Regions from separate parts of the Achromobacter sp. EG18 genome, predicted to be linked through region 2. Evidence: predicted binding sites of a transcription regulator. Region 2 holds the regulator's gene; the other holds the start of a gene.

Region 1 (11,650 bases), 2.6 Mb from region 2:
GCTGGCGGGCGCGGCGCGCCTGATCCCCGCCCGTCCGCGCCGCGCCCGACGCCTCAGCCCGCGCCCCGTTCCACTTCCGGGGCGCGCGGCGCCACGGTCAGGCGTTCGGCCAACAGCGCCAGAAAGGCACGCGCCAGCGGCGGCAGATTGGCGCCGCGCAAGGTCACGACCTGGATGCTGCGCTGGCGCATTTCGGGATTGCTGAACGGCACCGCCACCAGGCCGGCGCTGGCGAGCAGGCCGATCACTGTCAGGTAGCCCGTCAACGCCACGATCTGGCTGCCCGGCAGCATCGGCAGGAAGGCCGCCGAATGGTTCGAGACGTAGGCAGGCTCGATATGCACGCCGGCATTGGCGCAGGCCGCGTCGAACAGGTCGCGCACCGTGGTGCCGGGGTCGCCCAGCGACAGCGGCGCCTGCGCCAGATCGCGCACGCCGACGCTGCGGCGCGCGGCCAGCGGATGGCGCCGGCACATGATGGCGTAGACCGGCGCGCGGCATTGCAATTCGGTCTTGAGGCGCTCGTCCGGCGCCACCGTGTAGCGCAGCGCCAGCTGCGACAACCCTTCCAGCACCAGCCGGTTGACCTCCTCCGGCCGCTCCACCAGCAGGTGGAAGCGCGCCTCGGGGCGGATACGCTTGAAGTCGGCCATGCACTGCGGCAGGAAGCGATGGGCAAAGCCTTCGGTGCAGGCCAGCCGGATGGTCACGTCGCCCAGCGCGCTGCGCTGGCGGATGCCGGTGGTGACGCGCTCGGCCTCCAGCGCGGCGGCGTTGGCGTATGCCGCCAGCTGGCGGCCGGCCTCGCTCAATGCCATGCCGCGCGCCTGGCGCTCGAACAGCGCAATGCCCAGCTCGTCCTCCAGCTTGGCGATCTGGCGGCTCACGGCGGAGGCCGCCACGTGCTGCGCGGCGGCGGCGCCGGCGATGGAGCCGCAGCGCGCCACCTCCAGGAAATACCTCAGGCCCAGCGAAATCATGGCAAGCTTCCCCAAGCCATTGCCTAAATGGCAACGATCAAATGCGAATTATCTAATTGTGGCATGCGCATAAGCGTAATAACTTTGTGCCTGTGCCGCTACCCCGAGACCGCAGTGATCCGCGAACAAGCCATCCTCCACGCCACCCAAGCCTATGACGACGGCACCTTGCAGGCCGAACTGGCCCGCCGCGTCGCCTACCAGACCGAAAGCGAGGAGCCCGGCCAGGCCGCCTGCCAGCACGCCTACCTGAACGACGAGCTGGCGCCGCAGCTGGAACAGCTGGGCTTCACCTGTCATGTGCACCCCAACCCGGCGGGCGTCGACCTGCCGATCATGGTGGCGCGGCGCATCGAAGCGCCGGCGCTGCCGGGCGTGCTGCTGTACGGCCATGGCGACGTGGTGCGCGGCAATGCGGCCAAGTGGGAAGCCGGCCGCGATCCATGGCGCCTGCGGGTCGAGGGCGACCGCTGGTACGGCCGCGGCACCGCCGACAACAAGGGGCAACACACCATCAACCTGGCCGCGCTGCGCCAGGTGCTGCGGGCGCGCGACGGCAAGCTGGGCTTCAACGCCACCTGGCTGATCGAGACCGGCGAGGAAGCGGGCTCGCCCGGCCTGGCCGCCTTCTGCGAAGCGCAGCGCGAGGCGCTGGCCGCCGACGTCTTCATTGCCAGCGACGGCCCGCGCCTGGCCGCCGCCCGCCCCACCCTGTTCATGGGCTCGCGCGGCGCGGTGAACTTCGAATTGAGCCTGCGCGCCCGCGAACGCGGCTACCACTCGGGCAACTGGGGCGGGCTGCTGGCCAATCCCGCCATCGTCCTGTCGCACGCCATCGCCTCCCTGGTGGACGCGCGTGGCCGCATCCTGGTGCCGGGCCTGCGGCCGCCGCCCATCCCGGCGCCGGTGGCGGCGGCGCTGGCGGACCTGGAAGTGGGTGGCGGCGCCGACGATCCCGCGATCGACCACGACTGGGGCGAGCCCGGCCTGTCGCCCTCGGAGCAGGTGTTCGGCTGGAACAGCCTGGACGTGCTGACCTTCGGCGCCGGCGATCCGGCCAAGCCGGTCAATGCCATTCCGCCCGTCGCCACGGCCTGGTGCCAGTTGCGTTTCGTGGTCGGCACCGACTGGCGCGCGCTCGAGCAGCACGTGCGCGCCCATCTGGACGCGGCCGGCTTTGCCGACGTGCGGGTCCGCGTCGGCATGCAGGCCGGCGCCACCCGCCTGTCGCCCGACAACCCCTGGGTACGCTGGGCCGCCGCCTCGATCGAGCGCAGCACCGGCCAGCGCCCGGCGCTGCTGCCCAACCTGGGGGGCTCGCTGCCCAACGACATCTTCGCCGACCTGCTCGGCCTGCCCACGCTGTGGGTGCCGCATTCCTACCCCGCCTGCGCCCAGCACGCGCCCAACGAGCATCTGCTGGGCAGCGTGGCGCGCGAGGGCCTGGCCATCATGGCGGGCCTGTTCTGGGACCTGGGCGACCAGGGCGCCGCGCTGCGCCAGGCCGCCGCCGAAACCGATTCCTCTCCCTCCTGACCGGACTCTTCCATGATCGCCCGACTCCGCGCCGCCGCGCTGGCCTGCCTTTCGGCCCTTGCCCTGCAAGCCACCCTGGCCGCCCCCGCCGCGCACGCCGCCTATCCCGAACAGGCCATCAAGCTGGTGGTGCCGTTCACGCCCGGCGGCGCCACCGACGCCGTGGCCCGGCTGCTGGCCAACCGGCTGTCGGGCAAGCTGGGCCAGGCCGTGATCGTCGAGAACCGGCCCGGCGCCTCGACCGTCATCGGCGCCAACGCCGTGGCGCAGGCCCAGCCCGACGGCTACACGCTGATGCTGTCGGGCAGCACCACCTACACCGTGCTGCCGGCGCTCAAGCGCGACCTGCCCTACGACCCGCGCGGCAGCTTCGAGCACATCGCCATCGTGGCGCTGGCGCCGGTGGTGCTGCTGGCGCAGAACAGCCTGCCGGCCAAGACCGCGCAACAGGCGGCCGAGCTGGCGCGCGACAAGACCGCCGGCGGCGGCCTGATGTACGGCACCTTCGGTCCAGGGTCGGCGCCGCACCTGGTGGGTGAAATGTTCGCCGAGGCCGCGGGCGCCAAAATGACGCCGGTGCCCTACAAGGGCAGCGCGCAGTTCATCACCGCGCTGATCGGCGGCGAAATCGCGCTGGGCGTCGACACCGTGTCGTCGGCCGCGCCGCAGGTCAAGGCGGGCAAGGTGCGCGCGCTGGCCGTCACCGGCGAACACCGCGTGCCGCAGTTGCCGGACGTGCCGACCTTCATCGAAAGCGGCCTGCCCGGCGTCTCGATGGTGGGCTGGTACGGGCTGGTGGCGCCGGCGCGCACGCCGCCGCCGGTGCTGGACACGTTGAACCGCGCGGTCGCGGACATCATGGCCGACCCGCAGGTACGCCGCGCCATCGCCGACCTGGCGCTGGAGCCGGTCTACCTGGACGGCGCCGCCTTCACCGCGCGCATGGAACAGGAACTCAAGACCTTCGGCGAAGTGGGCCGGCGCGCCGACATCAAGCTGGACTGAAGCGCCCGCCCCGCGCGGGCGCCGGCGGGCCACGGTCCGCCGGCACGATGGCGTCGGGAATCGTCCTATTCCGACCCCATTTCGACTAGAATCGGAACCATTCTCAATAAAAGACCCGCGGCAGGGCTCGCGGCGGCGTCGATAGAAGAAAGAGGCGCGTTCTGAAACCCAGTTTCCGTTTGTCCATGGCCTGGCTCCACACCTGGGTCGGCCTGTGGTTTTCCTGGCTGCTGTTCGCCGTCTTCCTGACCGGGACGCTGGCGGTGTTCGCCGAACCCATCACCCACTGGATGACGCCGGAGCACCATGCGGCCGAGGCCGAGGCGGCGGCGCGCGAGCCCGTGAAGGTGGATCGCGCGCGCCGGCTCGATCTGGCGGTGCAGTACATGGCGCGGCATCACGCCGGCGCCGGCATGTGGGAGATCTGGCCGGTCAACCGGCACCACGACAACGGCCTGGTGGCCTACTGGTTCGACTCGAACGGCGCATACGCCGACGCCGAACTCGACCCCGAGACCGGCCGCGAACTGGACGAGGACCACCACGAGGCAGGCCGCGCCACCTTCGGCGGCGACCACTTCGTCGACTTCCATTACAACCTGCACGCGCAGCCCCTGGGCCTGTGGATCGTGGCCTTCGCCGCCATGGCGATGCTGGTGGCGATGGTTTCCGGCGTGGTGACGCACAAGCGCATCTTCAAGGATTTCTTCACCTTCCGCGCCAGCAAGGGCCAACGTTCGTGGCTGGACGCGCACAACGCCACCGCGGTGCTGACCCTGCCCTTCCAGTTCATGATCGCCTATACCGGCATCGTGATCTCGGCCTTCACCCTGATGCCGGCGCCGATCGCGGCGACCTATGGCCCCGGCGCCGAGGCCGCCCGCCTGTACCTGGCCGAACTGGCGCGCGAAGACCAGCCCCCGCTGACCGGCACCGCGCTCGCCGTGCCGGCCCTGGAACCGCTGGTCGCGCGCGCCGAACGGTTGATCGGGCAGACCGCGCGCGCCATCGTCATCAACAACCCCGAAGACGGCTCGATGCGGATCGCGGTCTATGGCTGGAACGAGGAGGCCGACCAGAACGTCCATATCAGCAGCACCACCGGCATGGCGGAATTCTCCGCCGCCACCGGCCAATTGCTGCGCCTGCGCGCCCCCGGCGGCGTCGAGGGTGGCGCCGCGCCGTTGACGCGCCAGGTGATGTCCGACCTGCACATGGTCAAGTTCGGCGGACTGGCGATGAAATGGCTGTACTTCGTGTGCGGCCTGGCCGGCACCGCCATGATGGGCACCGGCGCGGTGTTGTTCATGGTCAAGCGCCGCGCCAGGATGGGCGACGAATTCGGCGCCGCCACCGCGCGCGTCTACCGCCTGATCGAAGGCCTGAACGTGGCCGCCCTGGCCGGCCTGGCGATCGCCTGCGTCGCCTACCTGTGGGCCAACCGGCTGCTGCCGGTGTCGCTGCCGCAGCGCGCCGGCTGGGAACTGCGCGCCTTCTTCATCGTCTGGGCGCTGACGCTGGCCCATGCCTGGCTGTGCAGTCCGCGGCGCGCCTGGCTGTGGCAGCTGGGCCTGTTGTCGGCGCTGTGCCTGCTGCTGCCGCTGCTGTCCCTGCTGACGCTGGGCGACCATCCGCTGGCGCAGATCGCGCGCGGCGACTGGGAAAGCGCCGGGGTCGAACTGACGGCCGTGGCCATGGGCCTGGCGGCCGGCTGGGCCGCGCTGCGGCTGGGCCGCAAACCGCTGTCGGCGCCGCCGCCGCGCGATACGCGCGCTTCGCGGGAGGCCACGGCATGAATCTCAACGACGCCTTCGGCATCGCCATGGCGCTGCTGCTGACCTATTCCGGCATGGCCTGCCTGAGCCTGGCGATGCCGCGCCATTACGACCAGGTCTGGGGCCGCGATCCCTCGGCCGGCCATTCCCGCGTGCTGCGCGGCGCGGGCATCCTGCTGTTGCTGCTGGCGCTGCTGCCCTGCGTCGGCCTGTGGGGCAACACCGTGGGCGTGGTGGCCTGGCTGGGCTGGCTGTCGGCCGGCGCGTTGCTGTGGGTCGGCATGCTGTCGTGGGCACCGCGCCCGGCCATAGGCACCGCCGCCCTGGCGCTGGTGATCTCGCTGGCCGGGGTCGGCTTGGGTTTCTAGGGCCGCATTGCGTCCGCGCCGGCCCAGCCGGCGCCGTTTGACCGGCATCAAGACAAGCCGACAAACGCCTCGATAGCCGGGCTTTCGACACCATAGGTGGTGGTAGAGTTTCCCTACCCCACAACATATGGTGTCAGCGATGCAACTCCAACACATCCTCAAGCGCGACGGCCGGGTCGTCGCATTCGACCGCGACAAGATCGCCGCGGCCATCGCCGCCGCCGGCCGCGGCACCGGAGAACTGGACGCCGACGTCGCGCAGGCGCTGACCGGCGCGGTGATCGAGGCGCTGGCCGCCGAAGGCAACGTCTGCCCCGGCGTGGAGACCATCCAGAACCAGGTCGAGGAAACGCTGGTCAAGGCCGGCTACTGGCGCACCGCCCGCGCCTACATCGTCTACCGCGAACAACACGCCCGCCTGCGCGCGCTGCGCCACACCCTGGTGGACGTGGAAAGCGCCATGGAGGAATACCTGGAACAGCGCGACTGGCGCGTCAACGCCAACGCCAACCAGGGCTACAGCCTGGGCGGGCTGATCCTGAACGTGGCCGGCAAGGTCACCGCCAACTACTGGCTGTCCAGCGTCTTCACCCCCGAGGCCGGCCAGGCCCACCGCGATGGCGACATCCACATCCACGACCTGGACATGCTCAGCGGCTATTGCGCCGGCTGGTCCCTGCGCCAGCTGCTGACCGAAGGCTTCAACGGCATCCCCGGCAAGATCGAGGCCACGCCGCCGCGCCACATGTCGGCGGCCATCGGCCAGATCGTCAACTTCCTGGGCACGCTGCAGAACGAATGGGCCGGCGCCCAGGCCTTCAGCTCGTTCGACACCTACATGGCGCCCTTCATCCGGCGCGACGCGATGACCTACGCCGAGGTCAAGCAGAGCATGCAGGAACTGATCTACAACCTGAACGTGCCGAGCCGCTGGGGCACGCAGACGCCGTTCACCAACCTGACCTTCGACTGGACCTGCCCGGCCGACCTGAAGGAGCAGATCCCCTACGTCGGCGGCGAGGAAATGCCGTTCGCCTATGGCGACCTGCAGGCCGAGATGGACATGATCAACCGCGCCTACATCGAGGTGATGATGGCCGGCGACGCCAAGGGGCGCGTGTTCACCTTCCCGATTCCCACCTACAACATCACGCCTGACTTCGACTGGGACCATCCCAACACCGAGCGCCTGTTCGAGATGACCGCGCGCTACGGCCTGCCGTACTTCCAGAACTTCCTCAATTCCGACCTGGAGCCGCACATGGTGCGCTCCATGTGCTGCCGCCTGCAGCTGGACCTGCGCGAACTGCTCAAGCGCGGCAACGGCCTGTTCGGCTCGGCCGAGCAGACCGGGTCGGTGGGCGTGGTGACCGTCAACTGCGCCCGCCTGGGCCACACCTGCCGCGGCGACGAGGCAGCGCTGATGGCGCGCCTGGATCACCTGCTGGGCCTGGGCCGCGACGTGCTGGAAACCAAGCGCAAGGTGGTGCAGCGCTACATCGACCAGGGGCTGTACCCGTACACGCGGCGCTACCTCGGCACGCTGCGCAACCACTTCAGCACGCTGGGCGTGAACGGCATCAACGAGATGATCCGCAACTTCAGCGGCGACGCCGAGGACGTCACCACGCCGGCCGGCCATGCGCTGGCGGTGCGCCTGCTGGACCGGGTGCGGGCGCGCATGACCGAGTTCCAGGAAGAGACCGGGCACCTCTACAACCTGGAGGCCACGCCGGCCGAAGGCACCACCTACCGCTTCGCCCGCGAAGACCGCAAGCGCTACCCCGGCATCCTGCAGGCGGGCACCGAGGCCCAGCCCTACTACACCAACTCCAGCCAGCTGCCGGTGGGCCACACCGACGATCCGTTCGAGGCGCTGGCCCTGCAGGAGTCGCTGCAGGGCAAGTACACCGGCGGCACCGTGCTGCATCTGTACATGAACGAGGCCGTGTCGTCGGCCAGCGCGTGCAAGGAACTGGTGCGGCGCGCGCTGTCGAATTTCCGGCTGCCGTACATCACCGTCACGCCGACGTTCTCGATCTGCCCGAACCACGGCTATCTGGCCGGGCACCACGAGTTCTGCCCGAAGTGCGACGCCGAATTGCTGGCCAAGCAGGCGTCTTGCTGCGCGCCGGCCTGACCGCCGCTGTCGACCGCTTTTTTCCCCGGGCGATCCCCGCCCGGCCTTTCCCCAAGGAGCCATTATGCAAACCGTGATCTCTCCCGAAGCCGCCGCCCCGCGGGCGCTGCGCCTGGACGACAGCCAGCGCGTGCGCTGCGAAGTCTGGACCCGCGTCATGGGCTACCACCGCCCCGTGTCTTCCTTCAATACCGGCAAACAAGGCGAATTCAATGAACGCCGCTTCTTCGTCGAACAACGTGCCTGAAGCGGCCGGCGGCCGCAAGGCCGCCCCCGCCCGCCACCCGCCGCGCATGGCCTATGCCGCGCCGCCGCGGCCGGCGGCCCAGCCGCTGCCGCGCCATTCCCCGGCGGTGGGAGGGCTGACGCCGTTTTCCACCGTGGACTGGCCCGGCACGCTGGCCGCCGTCATCTTCATCGCCGGCTGTCCGTGGCGCTGCCACTACTGCCACAACCCCGAACTGCAGACGCGCAACGCGCGCTACGACTGGCGCGACGTGCGCGCCTTCCTCGACAACCGCCAGGGGCTGCTGGACGCCGTGGTGTTCTCCGGCGGCGAACCGCTGAGCGAACCGCGCCTGCCGTCGATGATCCGCAAGGCGCGGCGCATGGGCTATCGCATCGGCCTGCACACGGCCGGCATCTATCCGCTGCGGCTGGCCGACGTGCTGCGCTACCTGGACTGGGTCGGCCTGGACATCAAGGCCGACGCGCAGGGCTATGACGACATCACCGGCCGACGCGATTCGCACCGCCCGGCGCAGGCCTGCCTGACGCAGTTGCTGACGGCCGGCGTGGATTTCGAATGCCGCATCACCTGGCATCCCGACTGGCTCGACGAGACCCGGTTGCTGGGATTGGCGCGCGAACTGGCGCGGCGCGGCGTCAAGCGCTTCGCGGTGCAGGGCGCGCGCAGCTGCCCCAGCACGCCGCCGGCGCGGCTGCTGGGCACGCAGGCACAGGCTTTGCTGCGCGGCTGGTTCGAGGAATTCGCCTACCGCTGAGCGCTGGCGCGTCCCAGGCGCGCCGCCAGCGCCGCGTGAAAGCGCGGCGACGCCACCGCGCCCACATTGCAGCGCGACCACGGTGACACGGCGGTCGGGTCGACGCTGAACACCCGGCCCGGCGCCATGATGACCTTCTCCGGCATCAGGTCCTCGGCCAGCGCCAGCGAATTGTCGATGCCGGGAAACGCCGCCCACAGATAGAGCGAGCGGGTGGGCCGCGTGTAGACCGTCGCGCCCAGCGAATCGAGCGCCCGCAGCGCGTCGCCGGTGGCCGCCTCCAGCCGCTGGCGCAGGCGCACCAGATGGCGTTCGTAGTGGCCGTCGCGCAGCATCACGTCGACCATGCGCTCGCAGTATTCCGAACTGCTGACGTGCACCAGCGCCTTCAGGTCCGCCAGATCGCTGGCCAGGCCCGCGCCGCAGGCGATGAAGCCAACCCGCAAGGCCGCCGAGAACGACTTCGAGAAACTGCCAATGTAGACCGTGCGTTCCAGCTGATCCAGCGCCGACAGCCGCACCGCCGAGGTCGGCTTGAAGTCGGCCAGCGGGTCGTTCTCCACCACGATCAGGTTGTAGCGCTCGGACAGCTGCAGCAGCTTGTAGGCCTTGGCCGGCGAGATGTCCGAACCGGTGGGATTGTGCGCCAGCGACTGGGTGAAAAAGAGGCGCGGCTTCTCGCGCTGCAACAAGGCCTCCAGCGCCGCCAGGTCAGGCCCGTCCGCCAGGCGCGGCACGCCCAGCATGCGCACGCCCGCCAGCTTGAGCTTGCCGAACAGCGGGTAGTAGCCCGGATCGTCCACCAGCGCCGCCGCGCCCGGCGGCAGGAAATAGCGGATCACCAGGTCCATGGCCTCGTTGGCGCCGTGCGTCAGCACCAGTTGCGACGGCGCCGCGCTGATGCCGACGTCGCCCAGCTTGCGCACCAGGCTCTCGCGCAGCGGCGCGTAGCCGAAGCGGCTGCCATAGCGGAACAGCGTGCCCAGGCCGGTGCGCACCACCTTCTGGTGATAGCGGTCCATGCGCATGTCGGCCAGCCATTCCACCGGCGGGAAACCGTCGCCGGCGGCGATGGCGTCGGGTTGGGTCTTGAGCTGCTCGCGCATCAGCCAGACGATGTCCATGGCGCGGCTCAACTGGCCCGACTCCTCGTCGGCGGCGCGCCGCGCCGGACCGGTATCGAGCACGTAGAAGCCCGAGCCGCGGCGCGGTTCCACCAGCCCGCGCGCCACCAGCATCTCGAACGCCACCACCACGGTGTTCTTGGCGTAGCGGTGCAATTGCGCCAGCTCGCGCAGCGATGGCAATTTATCGCCCGGGCGGTAGACGCCCTCGGCGATCTGGCGCCCGATCAGGCGCGCCAGGCTTTCGGCGATGGGCGCGGCGCGCGGGGCGCGGCCCGGGGAATTATCGGCGTCCACGGCGTGGTTTCCAGCGGGAAAAAGTCGAAAATTGGTGCAGTGCGATGGTACTGTTCGCCCAAACTGTACCTCTGAATGCCGGTACAGTTTACCTAGAATCTGGCCACCCAATTCTTAGATTTCCGATGGAGACACATGCCATGGTGGCCGATTCACGCCTGCCCAACTTCCGCGCCCTCACCCCCGCCCAACGCCTCGCCGCCATCGCCGACGCGGCCGGCCTGACGCCCGAGGAACACCAGCAACTGGCCGAGCCGGGCGCGCTGGGCCTGGACCGCGCCGACGGCATGATCGAGAACGTCATCGGCGCCTTCGAGCTGCCGCTGGGCGTGGCCGGCAACTTCCAGGTCAATGGCCGCGACGTGCTGGTGCCGATGGCGGTGGAAGAACCGTCGGTGGTGGCGGCGGCCTCGTTCATGGCCAAGCTGGCGCGCGAGAACGGCGGCTTCGAAACCTCCAGCACCCGGCCGCTGATGCGCGCCCAGGTGCAGGTGCTAGGCCTGAGCGACCCGCGCGGCGCGCGCGTCGCCCTGCTGCGCGAGCGCGAGCGCATCGTCAAGCTGGCCAATAGCCGCGACCAGGTGCTGATCGGCCTGGGCGGCGGCTGCCAGGACATCGAGGCGCACGTGTTCGCCGACACGCCGCGCGGCCCGATGCTGGTGCTGCACCTGATCGTCGACGTGCGCGACGCCATGGGCGCCAACACCGTCAACACCATGGCCGAGGCCGTGGCGCCGCTGGTCGAGGAGATCACCGGTGGCACGGTGCGGCTGCGCATCCTGTCGAACCTGGCCGACCTGCGCCTGTCGCGGGCCCGCGTGCGCCTGACGCCGCAGACCCTCGACACCAAGGACCGCAGCGGCGCCGAGATCATCGAGGGCGTGCTGGACGCCTACGTGTTCGCCGCCACCGACCCGTACCGCGCCGCCACCCACAACAAGGGCATCATGAACGGCATCGACCCGGTCATCGTCGCCACCGGCAACGACTGGCGCGCGGTCGAGGCCGGCGCCCATGCCTACGCCTGCCGCGACGGCCGCTACACCTCGCTGACCCATTGGGAAAAGGACGCCAGCGGCGCCCTGGTCGGCACGCTGGAAATGCCGATGCCGGTGGGCCTGGTGGGCGGCGCCACCAAGACCCATCCGCTGGCGCGGCTGGCGCTCAAGATCATGGCGGTGCGCTCGGCCCAGGAGCTGGGCGAGATCGCCGTGGCCGTGGGCCTGGCACAGAACCTGGGCGCGCTGCGGGCGCTGGCCACCGAAGGCATCCAGCGCGGCCACATGGCGCTGCACGCGCGCAACATCGCGCTGACGGTGGGCGCGGTGGGCGCCGAGGTCGACCAATTGGCCAAACGCATGGCCGAGGAAAAGGACGTGCGCGCCGACCGCGCGCTGGCGCTGCTGGAGGAACTGCGGAAA
Region 2 (11,650 bases):
CCACGGCAGCCCGCGGCTCATGCGCGAAATGAAACCGGCGTTCAGGGCCAGCGCCTCTTCGCGGCAGATGCCGGTGGTGACGGCGATACCGGCCTGGCGCAGGCGCGCCAACCCCTTGCCATTGACCAGCGGGTTGGGATCGCCGATCGCCACCACCACCCGCGCCGGCGCGGCCGCCAGCAAGGCGTCCACGCAGGGCGGCGTGCGGCCGAAATGGCTGCACGGCTCCAGCGTGACGTAGACGGTGGCGCCCGCCACCGATTCGCCGCGCGCCTGCGCGTCACGCAGCGCGCACACTTCGGCATGCGGGCCGCCGGGAGGCTGGGTGGCGCCCTCGCCCAGCACGCGGCCATCGCGCACGATGACGCAGCCCACCCGGGGGTTGGGCGCCGTCGAGTACATGACGGTCTGCGCCAGGGCCAGGGCGCGCCGCATCCAGGACAGGTCGTCGGATTCGCTGGGGTTCTTCATCATGCACGGATTGTATGTCCGCGGCGGATCGCCGGCACGCCGCGCTAGCCGTCCCGCGCCGGCGCGCTATGATCGTTCAAGCGGCCCGGCAGCCATGTCCGTTTTGGGCCGATGCTGGTCTCGGGACGGCCTCGCCCCGCCGCCGGGGCAGGCCCACAATACGCCACGTATCTCTCGAAATCCCAAGGCACGGAGCCCGCCGCCATGAAACAAGCATTGATCGTCATCGACGTCCAGGATTCCTTCCGCCAGCGTCCGTTTTGGGACGAGTCGGAATATCCGGCATTCGTCTCGCAACTCCAGGGCCTGATCGACGCCGCCCGCGCCCGCGACATCCCGGTGCTGCAGGTGTTCCATATCAGCGCCGCCAACGACCCGGCCAATCCGTTCTCGCTGGCATCCGGCCACGTCAAGACGCTCAAGGAACTGCGCATCGAGCCCGACGCCGTGTTCCACAAGACCGTGCATTCGTCCCTCTACGCCAAGGACGCCGACGGCGCCACGCTGCGGGACTGGCTGCGCAAGCACGGCATCGAGGGCGTCATCGTCAGCGGCATCCGCACCGAACAGTGCTGCGAGACCACCACCCGCCATGCCAGCGACGACGGCTTCAAGGTGGTGTTCCCGACCGACGCCACGCTGACTTTCGCCATGCAGAGTCCGTCGGGCAAGCACTACACGCCGGCCGAGATCCGCGACGCCACCGAACTGGTGCTGCAGGGCCGCTTCGCCCGCATCGCCCGCGCCGCCGACGTCTTCGCCGACGCGCAATAACGACGCGCCGCCATGATTCCGGTGTACTTCGTGTTGCCGCGGGGAATCGTGCTGCTCGACGTGGCCGGGCCGGCCGAGGCGTTCCGGGTCGCCAACAAGCTGTGCCCGGACGCCTTCGCCCAGCATTTCTGCGGCCCGTCCACCGAAGTCGAAAGCGGCATTCCCGGCCTGCACCTGGCCCGGATCCAGCCGCTACCCGAGAAACTGCCGCCCGAGGCGCTGGTGATCGTGTCCGGCGTGGTCGGCAAGCACATCCGCCTGGATGAACCCGAGGCCCGTCTAATCATCGACTGGCTGGCGCAGCGCCATCCGGCCGACGGCTTCACGCTGATGACGGTCTGCGCCGGCGCCCTGTTCGCCGCGGCGGCAGGCCTGACGCGTCAACGCGAATGCACTACCCACCATAGCTGCCTGGCGCAACTGGCCGACCTGGATCCCAGCGCCCGGGTGCACGACAACCGCATCTTCGTGGAGGACGGCAACCTGGTCAGCAGCGCCGGCATCACCGCCGGCATCGACCTGGCGCTGCACATGGTGTCGCGCCATTGCGGCCCGCGCGTGGCCAGCGAAGTGGCGCGCGACATGGTGGTGTACCAGCGCCGCGCCGGCACCGACTCGGCGCTGTCGCCCTGGCTTGAACACCGCAACCACATGCATCCGGGCGTGCACCGCGTGCAGGACGCGGTGGTGCGCAACCCGGCGGCGCCGTGGTCGGCGCAATCGCTGGCCGAACACGCCCACACCAGCCCGCGCCACCTGACGCGGCTGTTCCGCGAGCACGCAGGCTGCACGCCCATGGACTACCTGTATCAGATACGCGTGGCGCTGGCGCGCGACATGCTGCGCGAAACGCGCTTGAATCTGGAGCTGGTGGCGGAGAAATCGGGCTTCGGCTCGGCCCAGCACCTGCGCCGCGTGTGGCGCAGGTTCCAACCGCAGACGCCCAGCATGGCGCGGACACCCGCGCTATAGCGCGCCTTGCGAGTCAATCCGCGCCCCTCAGGCGCCGCGCAGCGCCCTCATTCCTTGCGCAGCTTGGCGGGCAGCACCGGCCCCTGCATCTCGCGGATCGCCTCGACGAATTCGCCGATGTCCTCGAAGCTCTTGTACACCGACGCAAAGCGCACGTAGGCCACCTTGTCGAGCTTGCGCAGCTCGTTCATGACCAGTTCGCCGATATGCCCGGAAGCCACTTCGCGCAGCCCGCTGGCCAGGAGTTGTTCCTCGATGCGGGCGACGGCGGCGTCCACGTCCTCGGTACTGACCGGGCGCTTGCGCAGCGCCAGGCTCAGGCTGGCGCGCAGCTTGGCGGGATCGTAGTCGCTGCGGCTGCCGTTGCGCTTGACCACGGACGGCATCGCCAGCTCCACCCGCTCGTAGGTGGTGAAGCGCTTGTCACAGGACTGGCAGCGGCGCCGGCGACGGATGGCGTCGCCCTCTTCCGAGACACGGCTGTCGACGACCTGCGTTTCGGAGTTGCCGCAAAATGGACACCGCATGTGTGATCCCTGAAAACACGGAAAGCAATAATTCGCCCACATTGTAACGAGGCGACAGTCGATCCGTGGCGACCATGACAAATTCGTCCCTATTATTTTTGCCACGATGACCGCTGGCGCGCAAGCGCCATTGGCCCGAAAACAAAAGGACGGCCCCTTGCGGAGCCGTCCTCGTCATGTGCCGGCGGGAAAGATCCGCCGCCGCATCACTTCTTGCCGTACACCGGCAAGCGCGAGGTCAGCTCATTGACCTTGGCGCGCACGGCGGCGATGTTGGCTTCGTCACGCGGGTTGTCCAGCACGTCGGCGATCAGGTTGGCCGTCAGCTCGGCCTCGGCTTCGGTGAAGCCGCGGGTCGTCATGGCCGGCGTGCCCAGGCGGATGCCGCTGGTCACGAAGGGCTTTTCCGGATCGTTCGGGATGGCGTTCTTGTTGACGGTGATATGAGCCTGGCCCAGCACGGCTTCGGCTTCCTTGCCCGTGATGCCCTTGGCACGCAGGTCCACCAGCATGACGTGGCTTTCGGTGCGGCCCGAAACGATGCGCAGGCCGCGCTTGACCAGCGTGTCGGCCAGCACCTTGGCGTTCTTGACCACTTGTTGCGCGTAGGTCTTGAATTCGGGTTCCAGCGCTTCCTTGAAGGCCACGGCCTTGCCGGCGATGACGTGCATCAGCGGACCGCCCTGGATGCCGGGGAAGATGGCCGAGTTGATGATCTTCTCGTATTCGGCCTTCATCATGATGACGCCGCCGCGCGGGCCGCGCAGCGACTTGTGCGTGGTCGAGGTGACGAAGTCGGCGTGCGGCACCGGGTTGGGGTACGCGCCGCCGGCGACCAGGCCGGCGTAGTGGGCGATGTCGACCATGAACAGCGCGCCGTTGTCGTGGGCGATGCGGGCCATGCGCTCGAAGTCGATGTGCAGGGCGTAGGCCGAGGCGCCGGCGACGATCAGCTTGGGCTTGTGCTCCTTGGCCAGCTGCTCGACCTGGGCGTAGTTCAGGACTTCGTTTTCGTCCAGGCCGTACGAGATGAAGTTGTACAGCTTGCCCGAGGCGTTGACCGACGCGCCGTGCGTCAGGTGGCCGCCTTCGGCCAGGCTCATGCCCAGCACCGTGTCGCCCGGCTTCAGGACGGCCATGTACACGCCCTGGTTGGCCTGCGAACCCGAGTTGGGCTGCACGTTGGCGGCTTCGGCGCCGAAGATCTGCTTCAGGCGGTCGATGGCCAGCTGCTCGACCACGTCGACGTATTCGCAACCGCCGTAGTAGCGCTTGCCCGGGTAGCCTTCGGCGTACTTGTTCGTGAGCTGCGTGCCCTGGGCTTCCATGACGGCCGGGCTGGCGTAGTTCTCCGAAGCGATCAGCTCGATGTGCTGCTCTTGGCGAACGTCTTCCTTCTGGACGGCGGCCCAGACGTCCGGGTCAGCCTTGGAGAGGGTGAGGTTGCGGTCAAACATGACGGGGGGTTCCTGAGGCGGTAAGAGAGGAGAAAACTGCGCCCGGGTGGGTAAACCCGGATAATGACGAATAGTTTACCGCGTACCGCCGCTTTCCCTGTCGCCAAAATGCCCCGAATGGCGGCAAAATTCCCGCCAAGGGCGCGAAATTTCCGCGATCCATCCGTGGCAGGAAAACCCTCTCAATCCGACTTGAGAAACTTTCATGCAAACCCAGACTTTGCTCGCCTACACCCTGGTCGCCGCCGTCAGCGTCGTCACCCCCGGCCCCGCCAGCATCCTGGCCATGCGCAATGGCGCCGCCGGCGGCCTGCGCGCCGTGCTGCCGTCGTCGCTAGGCAATATCACCGGCCTGTTCCTGCTGTCCGGCGCCGCCATGCTGGGCCTGGGCGTAGTGCTGCAATCGTCCGCCCTGCTGTTCGCCATCCTCAAGATCGCCGGCGCCGCCTACCTGATCTACCTGGGCCTGCGCCACCTGCTGGGCCGCAGCAGCGTGGCCGCGCCGCCGCCAGACAGCCAGGGCCGCCCGCCGCGCGGCGCGCTGGCGCTGTACCTGGAGGCCACCCTCGTGGCCGGCCTGAATCCCAAGCCCATCCTGTTCTTCACCGCGCTGTTCCCGCAGTTCCTGAACGCGGCCGAGCCGCTGCTGCCGCAGTTCTTCATCCTGACCGGCATCTTCATGGGCCTGTCGCTGCCATCGCTGCTGGCCTACGGCCTGCTGGCGCGCCGCGCCCGCCGCCTGTTCCAGCAGCCACGCGCGCTGCGCTGGATCAACCGGGTAGTGGGCTCGGTGTTCGTCGCCTTCGGCGTGGCGCTGCTGCGCCTGAAACGCGCCGGCGCCTGAAGGCGCCGCGCATCCGGCGGATGGCCGGGAAATAAAAAAGGGCCGCATTGATGCGGCCCTTTTTACTGATCGCGAGGAATCAGGACGCCGAGGTCGCCCCGATCTGCTTGGGCGCCAGCTTCGGGTTGAGCGTATAGGTGCCGGTCAGCGACGCCTGCGCCAGCACGTGCTTCTGGATGGCGCGCAGCGCGTCCTCGCCGGTGAACGAACCCTGCAGGTTCAGCGTATGGACGTCCAGCGCGTAAAGTGTGAACACGTAGCGGTGCACCAGTGCGTCGTTCCAGGGCGGGCACGGGCCGTCATAGCCGAAATAGTCGCCGCTCATGTCGTGGTCGTTGGCGAACCAGGACGAGTACGAATTGATGCCCTGACGGGCATCCAGCGGCGCCAGCGGGCCGCCCTTGCCACGCGGCGTGATGCCGCTGGAAAAGGCGCCTTCGTCGATTTCGCGCATGTCGGCCGCCAGGTCGACCAGCACCCAATGGAAGAAATCGACCCGCGGCAGATCGGCCGGCACTTCACGGCCCTCCTGGTTGACGTCGTCGGGCTTGGAGGGAACGTCCGGGTCGTGGCAGATCAAGGCGAACGACTGCGTACCCGCCGGGACGTCGTCCCAGGAAAACTGCGGGTTGTAGTTGTCAGCCAGCGCGACGTGCGATTGCGCATCGATCTTGCCGAAGGCGTAGCGCTCCGGAATCGACTCGTTATCGGAAAAAGACAAACTCGAAAGTTTCATGTCGTGCTCCTTGAAGTGCTGCGAAGGCATCCCAGCCTTGAACGTCCCTCCAGCGTATCAAAATCTTCGCGATTATGGGTTCAACTTAACACGCGCGAACTTGCGCTTGCCCACCTGGACCACGTAAGTCCCCGCAGGCAGTTGCAACGATTTGTCTTCGACCCGGTCGCCATTGACGCGCACCCCGCCCTGCTCGACGTTGCGCTGCGCCTCGGAACCCGAAGCCACCAGGCCAGCCTCGCGCAACAGTTTGAGGATGCCGACCGGCGCGCCGCCGATGCTGACCTCGGGCATGTCCTCCGGAATCGCGCCGTCGCGGAAACGCGCCTCGAACGCGGCCAGGGCGTCCTCGGCCGCCTTGGCCGAGTGGAAACGGGTGATGATTTCCTGGGCCAGCATGACCTTGGCGTCGCGCGGATTGCGGCCGCCGTCGATCTCCTGGCGCAGCGCGGCGATGTCTTCCAGCGAGCGGAACGACAGCAGCTCGAAGTAGCGCCACATCAGCGTGTCGGAAATCGACATCAGCTTGCCGAACATCGAATCGGGCGACTCCGAAATGCCGATGTAGTTGCCCTTGGACTTGGACATCTTCTCGACGCCGTCGGTGCCGACCAGCAGCGGCATCGTCAGGATGCACTGCGGCTCCTGTCCATACTCCTTCTGCAGCTCGCGGCCGACCAGCAGGTTGAACTTCTGATCGGTGCCCCCCAGCTCCAGATCGGACTTCAGCGCCACCGAGTCGTAACCCTGCATCAGCGGGTACAGGAATTCATGCACCGAGATCGGGATGCCGCCCTTGAAGCGCTTGGTGAAATCCTCGCGTTCCATCATGCGCGCCACGGTGTAGCGCGACGCCAGCTGGATCATGCCGCGCGCGCCCAGCGGGTCGCACCACTCCGAGTTGTAACGGATCTCGGTGCGCGCCGGATCCAGCACCAGGCTGGCCTGCGCATAGTAGGTCTTGGCGTTGGCCTCGATCTGCTCGCGCGTGAGCGGCGGGCGGGTGCTGTTGCGGCCGCTGGGATCGCCGATGGTCGAGGTGAAGTCGCCGATCAGGAAGATGACCTCATGGCCCAGGTCCTGCAACTGGCGCATCTTGTTGAGCACCACCGTGTGGCCCAGGTGGATGTCCGGCGCGGTCGGGTCCAGCCCCAGCTTGATGCGCAGCGGCACGCCGGTGGCGCGGCTGCGGGCCAGCTTGCGGGCGAATTCGGCTTCGACCAGCAACTCATCGCATCCGCGCTTGGCAATACGCAGATCGGCTTCGACTTCGGGGGTGATGGGGGCTTCGGAGGGTGACATTTTTGGGGGGCCGCAACGGCTTCAGCCGATAAAAAGGTGTAAAAAGTGACGAAAACTATCGAAAATTCTAGCCGAATCAGCTAGGATACCGCCCTAATCATACGCAACTGTCATATATACGCAGTTGTGCTCCGGTTACCACCCGTTGTTCACAAGATGCGCCCCGCGCCAGCCCTTGCCCCGGAAAACGTGGCGCGCGGGGGCCGTTCGTGTCACGCACCCTGCGAGCTCATGCCACCTGAGAGGGTATCTTCACGATGAATCGTGGCCTCCACGACCTGGCGAGTAGCATCAAACGCAAAGTTGCCGCCGTATTTGCGCCCGTCGAGCCCAAGCCGCATCGCTCGGGACTTTTCCGCCGCACTCTCCTCGTCACCGCCATGGGTCTGTTTGCCGGCGCCGCCGCCTTGGGCATGGTGCAGCAACCCGACCGCAGCGAACTCCCCCCGTCCCGCGTCATCCAGAGCATCCTGCCGCTGACCACCGAACAGGTCGAAGTCAGCACCCCCAGCGCCGCGCCCTACATCAGCGAAACCCGCATCCGCGCGGGCGACACGCTGGCCGCCGTGCTGCAGCGCCTGGAGCTGGACTCCCCGGACCTGCAGACCTTCCTGACCCACGACGCCAGCGCGCGCAGCATCTACAAGCTGTACCCGGGCCGGTCGGTGCAGGCCGCGACCGACGCCGAAGGCAACCTGATCTGGCTGCGCTACATCCACACCCCGGGTAACGAGGCCGACGGCCAGGTCGTCACCCGCATGCTGCACGTGGCGCGCACCGACGACGGCTACAAGGCCGAGGAAATCACCGAAAGCACCGATCGCCAAACCCGCGTCGCCGTGGGCACGATCCGGTCCTCGCTGTTCGGCGCCACCGATGCCGCCGGCATCCCCGATTCGGTCACCATGCAGATGGCCGACATCCTCAGCGCCAAGATCGACTTCCTGCGCGACCTGCGCCAGGGCGACCAGTTCCGCGTGGTCTACGAAGTGCGCTCGCACGATGGCCGCTACGCCGGCGCCGGCCGCGTGCTGGCCCTGGAATTCATCAACGGCGGCAAGACCTACTCCGCCGTCTGGTTCAGCGCCGACAACAAGACCGGCTCGTACTACGACTTCGACGGCACCAGCCTGCGCGGCGCGTTCCTGCGCACCGCCCTGAAGTTCAGCCGCATCAGCTCGACGTTCGGCATGCGCATGCACCCCATCCACAAGACCTGGACGGGGCACAAGGGCGTGGACTATGCCGCGCCATCAGGCACGCCGATCCACTCCACGGCCGACGGCACGGTGGAATTCGCCGGCTGGCAGAACGGCTATGGCAACGTGGTCATCGTCAAGCACCACGGCAAGTACTCGACGCTCTACGCGCACCAGAGCCGCATCGCCGAAGGTATCACCAAGGGCAGCAAGATCTCGCAAGGGCAACTGATCGGCTACGTCGGCGCCACCGGCTGGGCCACCGGTCCGCACCTGCACTACGAATTCCGCGTCGACAACCAGCCGATCGACCCGTTGTCGGTCGACCTGCCCGTCGCCCGCGCCCTGGAACCGGCCGAAATCCGCGCCTTCAATCAGGCCGTGGCGCCGTACAAGCAGCAGATCCAGCTGCTCACCGAATTCCAGCAGACCCTGCCGGACGCGCTGACCAACGTGGCCAGCCGCTGAGCCGGACCTGCATCACGCATCCGCAAGGCGGCCCGCGCATCTCGATGCCGGGCCGCTTTTTTACAGGCGGCTTTTGACATGACGACACCCCAGCATTTCATCGGCCTGATGTCTGGCACCAGCGTGGACGGCGTCGACGGTGTCCTGGCGCGACTGCGCGACGGCCAGCCGCCGCAGGTGCTGGCCAGCGCCAGCCTGTCAATGCCCGCCGCGCTGCGGGCCGAGTTCCTGGCCCTGAACCTTGCCGGCGACGACGAATTGGCCCGCGCCGCGCTCGCCGCCAACGAACTGGCCCGCCTGTATGCGCAGGTGGTGGCGGACCTGCTGGCCGGCGCCAAGCTGCAAGCGCGGGACGTTGCCGCCATCGGCGCCCATGGCCAGACGGTACGCCACCGCCCCGACAGCGGCTATACCGTGCAATTGAACGCGCCCGCCCTGCTGGCGGAGCTGACCGGCATCGACGTGGTGGCGGACTTCCGCAGCCGCGACGTGGCCGCCGGCGGCCAGGGCGCGCCGCTGGTGCCGCCCTTCCACGCGGCCGTGTTCGGCGCGCCGCAAGGCCGCGCGGTGCTGAACCTGGGCGGCATCGCCAACGTCACGCTGCTGGCGCCGGACCAGCCGCCACGCGGCTTCGACACGGGCCCGGCCAATGTCTTCCTGGATGGCTGGTGCCAGCGGCACCTGGGCCAGTCCTATGACGCCGACGGCCGCTGGGCCGCCAGCGGCCAGGTGCTGGCGCCGCTGCTGGAACAACTGATCGCGAGCGAACCGTGGTTCGCGCTGCCGCCGCCCAAATCGACCGGCCGCGACCTGTTCAACATGCGCTGGCTGGACGACCGGCTGGCCGCCTACGATGGTCCCAGGCCGGCGCCGCAGGACGTGCAGGCCACCCTGCAACGCCTGACGGCCCGCACAGTCGCCAACGCCATCGACGCCGCCGGCACGGACGTGCGCGAGCTCTATGTCTGCGGCGGCGGCGCCTGCAACCCCGGACTGATGCGTGAGTTGGCGTATTGCCTGCAGCGCCCGGTGCATGCCACCGACGCGCTGGGCGTCCCGGCGCAACAGGTGGAGGCGCTGGCGTTCGCCTGGCTGGCCCAGGCCTTCCTGGCGCGCCGCCCCGCCGGCCTGCCCGGCGTCACCGGTGCGCGTGGCGCGCGCATCCTGGGCGCCTTGTATCCCGCCTGACGCGCGCCGCCCGCACGACAAAAAGCCCCTCGGAAAACCGAAGGGCTTTTTTTGTGGCCGAGCGGGCGTGGCCCGCCGCCATCGCGGCGCAATGCCGCTACCGGCTTACACCGAGAACGACGAGCCGCAGCCGCAGGTGGTGCTGGCGTTGGGATTGCGGATGACGAACTGGGCGCCTTCCAGGTCTTCCTTGTAGTCGATCTCGGCGCCGACCAGGTACTGGAAGCTCATGGGGTCAACCAGCAGTTGCACGCCGGCCTTGTCCAGCACGGTGTCGTCTTCGTTGACGACTTCGTCGAACGTGAAACCGTACTGGAAACCCGAACAGCCGCCGCCCTGCACGAACACGCGCAGCTTCAGCTCGGGGTTGCCTTCCTCGGCCAGCAGGTCCTTGACCTTGGCGGCAGCCGAGTCGGTGAACACCAGGGGAGCAGGCGGGGCGGCCTGCAGGTCGACAGTTTCGGTCACTGCATTCATGATTCACTCCTGGCCGCTGGGGCCGTATTCCGATGAGCGGCTGCGCCGCTCGCATGTAGTCACTATAGCGCAGCGCCGCCCGGACTCAAAGTTCGAGCTTGACGCTGCGGGAGGCGCGGACCACATCGCCCTCCAGGACACTGATGGTGACGCTTTCGGGGACAAATCCCTCGGGCACGGCCAGGACGCCCTGGCTGCGCTGGTACTGGTCGAACTGCAAGGCCAGCGACGCCGCGGTGGTGGTTTCGCCGGTGGCGGGCACGGGACCGCTTTCGGCCTTGACCTGCATCGGCGCCAGGTCCACGGTGACGGTTTCGCCCTTGAGCGTGCCGACGGCCTGGAACCGCAGCGTGCCGGCGAACGGGGCGGCACCATTGCGGCCGCTGCGCATCAGCAGCACCTTGTAGCGCAGCCCGCCGCCTTCGCGGTCGATCTGGGCGCCACGGATGTCCACGGTGCCTTCGGGCCCCGGCGGCAGCAGTTGTTCATAGAACGCCAACTGGTCGCGCACGCGGCCGATCTCGGCCTGCGCGGCGTGCAGCTGGGTTTCGAGTTCCTGGCGCGCCGAGCGCTCGATCACCAGCTCGCCGTCGGCGGTATCGAGCTGGCCGCGCAGGTAGCGCAATTGCACCGCCTGCTGGCGCATGGCTTCGTCGCGCGTCTCGACCTGCGCCGCGCTGAGCACGACGGCGTCCTTGGGTTGGTAGACGCCGCGCGCGTAGTAATAGCCCGCCGCCGCGCCCGCCAGCACACCGGCCAGCACGCCGGCGGCGACCCGCAGGCCGAGGCCGGCACGGGAAGTTCGAGGCGTCGCGGAGGAATCGTTGGACATGGGGAGCGGGCCGGCGGCAAACCGCCAGCCCGGCCGGACATCAGGGCAGGATCGCGACCTGGTCCAGGCCGACGGTCTCGGGCAAGCCGAACATCAGGTTCATGTTTTGCACGGCCTGGCCGGCCGCGCCCTTCACCAGATTGTCCTGCACCACCATGATGATGAGCTGGTCGCCGCCGCCCGGGCGCGACAGTGCGATGCGCAGGTTGTTGGAAGCGCGCACCGAGCGCGTCTCGGGCAGGCTGCCAGCGGGCATGACGTCGACGAACGCTTCGTCGGCGTAGCGCTGCTCGAACAGGGCCTGGAAGTCGGTGTCGCGCGCCTCGGGCTTGATGCGCGCGTAGATGGTCGAGTACATGCCACGGATCATCGGCACCAGGTGCGGCACGAAGGTCAGGCCGAC

What was found. Region 2 encodes NrdR, which represses ribonucleotide reductase genes. Its sites were predicted from a motif close to CACNANATNTNGTG; they were not measured.
Region 1: a site for NrdR is predicted at 5,784-5,797, ahead of AC6CR5_RS06285 (ribonucleoside triphosphate reductase). Genes of this name have one in related genera too.

Annotation. Positions count from the first base shown of each region.
Region 1 is NZ_CM186213.1:1,322,064-1,333,713, forward strand. Features, by position in the region: gene AC6CR5_RS06255 (efflux RND transporter permease subunit) at 1-23, shown strand, start outside; gene AC6CR5_RS06260 (LysR family transcriptional regulator) at 54-980, opposite strand; gene AC6CR5_RS06265 (M20 family metallopeptidase) at 1,095-2,516, shown strand; gene AC6CR5_RS06270 (Bug family tripartite tricarboxylate transporter substrate binding protein) at 2,529-3,521, shown strand; gene AC6CR5_RS06275 (PepSY-associated TM helix domain-containing protein) at 3,707-5,317, shown strand; gene AC6CR5_RS06280 (DUF3325 domain-containing protein) at 5,314-5,664, shown strand; gene AC6CR5_RS06285 (ribonucleoside triphosphate reductase) at 5,804-7,804, shown strand; gene nrdD (anaerobic ribonucleoside-triphosphate reductase) at 7,869-8,051, shown strand; gene AC6CR5_RS06295 (anaerobic ribonucleoside-triphosphate reductase activating protein) at 8,017-8,808, shown strand; gene AC6CR5_RS06300 (aminotransferase-like domain-containing protein) at 8,799-10,229, opposite strand; gene AC6CR5_RS06305 (hydroxymethylglutaryl-CoA reductase, degradative) at 10,370-11,650, shown strand, end outside.
Region 2 is NZ_CM186213.1:5,121,489-5,133,138, reverse strand. Features, by position in the region: gene ribD (bifunctional diaminohydroxyphosphoribosylaminopyrimidine deaminase/5-amino-6-(5-phosphoribosylamino)uracil reductase RibD) at 1-435, opposite strand, end outside; gene AC6CR5_RS23610 (cysteine hydrolase family protein) at 676-1,245, shown strand; gene AC6CR5_RS23605 (GlxA family transcriptional regulator) at 1,258-2,217, shown strand; gene nrdR (transcriptional regulator NrdR) at 2,265-2,744, opposite strand; gene glyA (serine hydroxymethyltransferase) at 2,951-4,201, opposite strand; gene AC6CR5_RS23590 (LysE family translocator) at 4,407-5,045, shown strand; gene AC6CR5_RS23585 (YbhB/YbcL family Raf kinase inhibitor-like protein) at 5,125-5,781, opposite strand; gene tyrS (tyrosine--tRNA ligase) at 5,854-7,083, opposite strand; gene AC6CR5_RS23575 (M23 family metallopeptidase) at 7,341-8,750, shown strand; gene AC6CR5_RS23570 (anhydro-N-acetylmuramic acid kinase) at 8,829-9,938, shown strand; gene erpA (iron-sulfur cluster insertion protein ErpA) at 10,044-10,415, opposite strand; gene AC6CR5_RS23560 (DUF6776 family protein) at 10,501-11,247, opposite strand; gene argC (N-acetyl-gamma-glutamyl-phosphate reductase) at 11,288-11,650, opposite strand, start outside.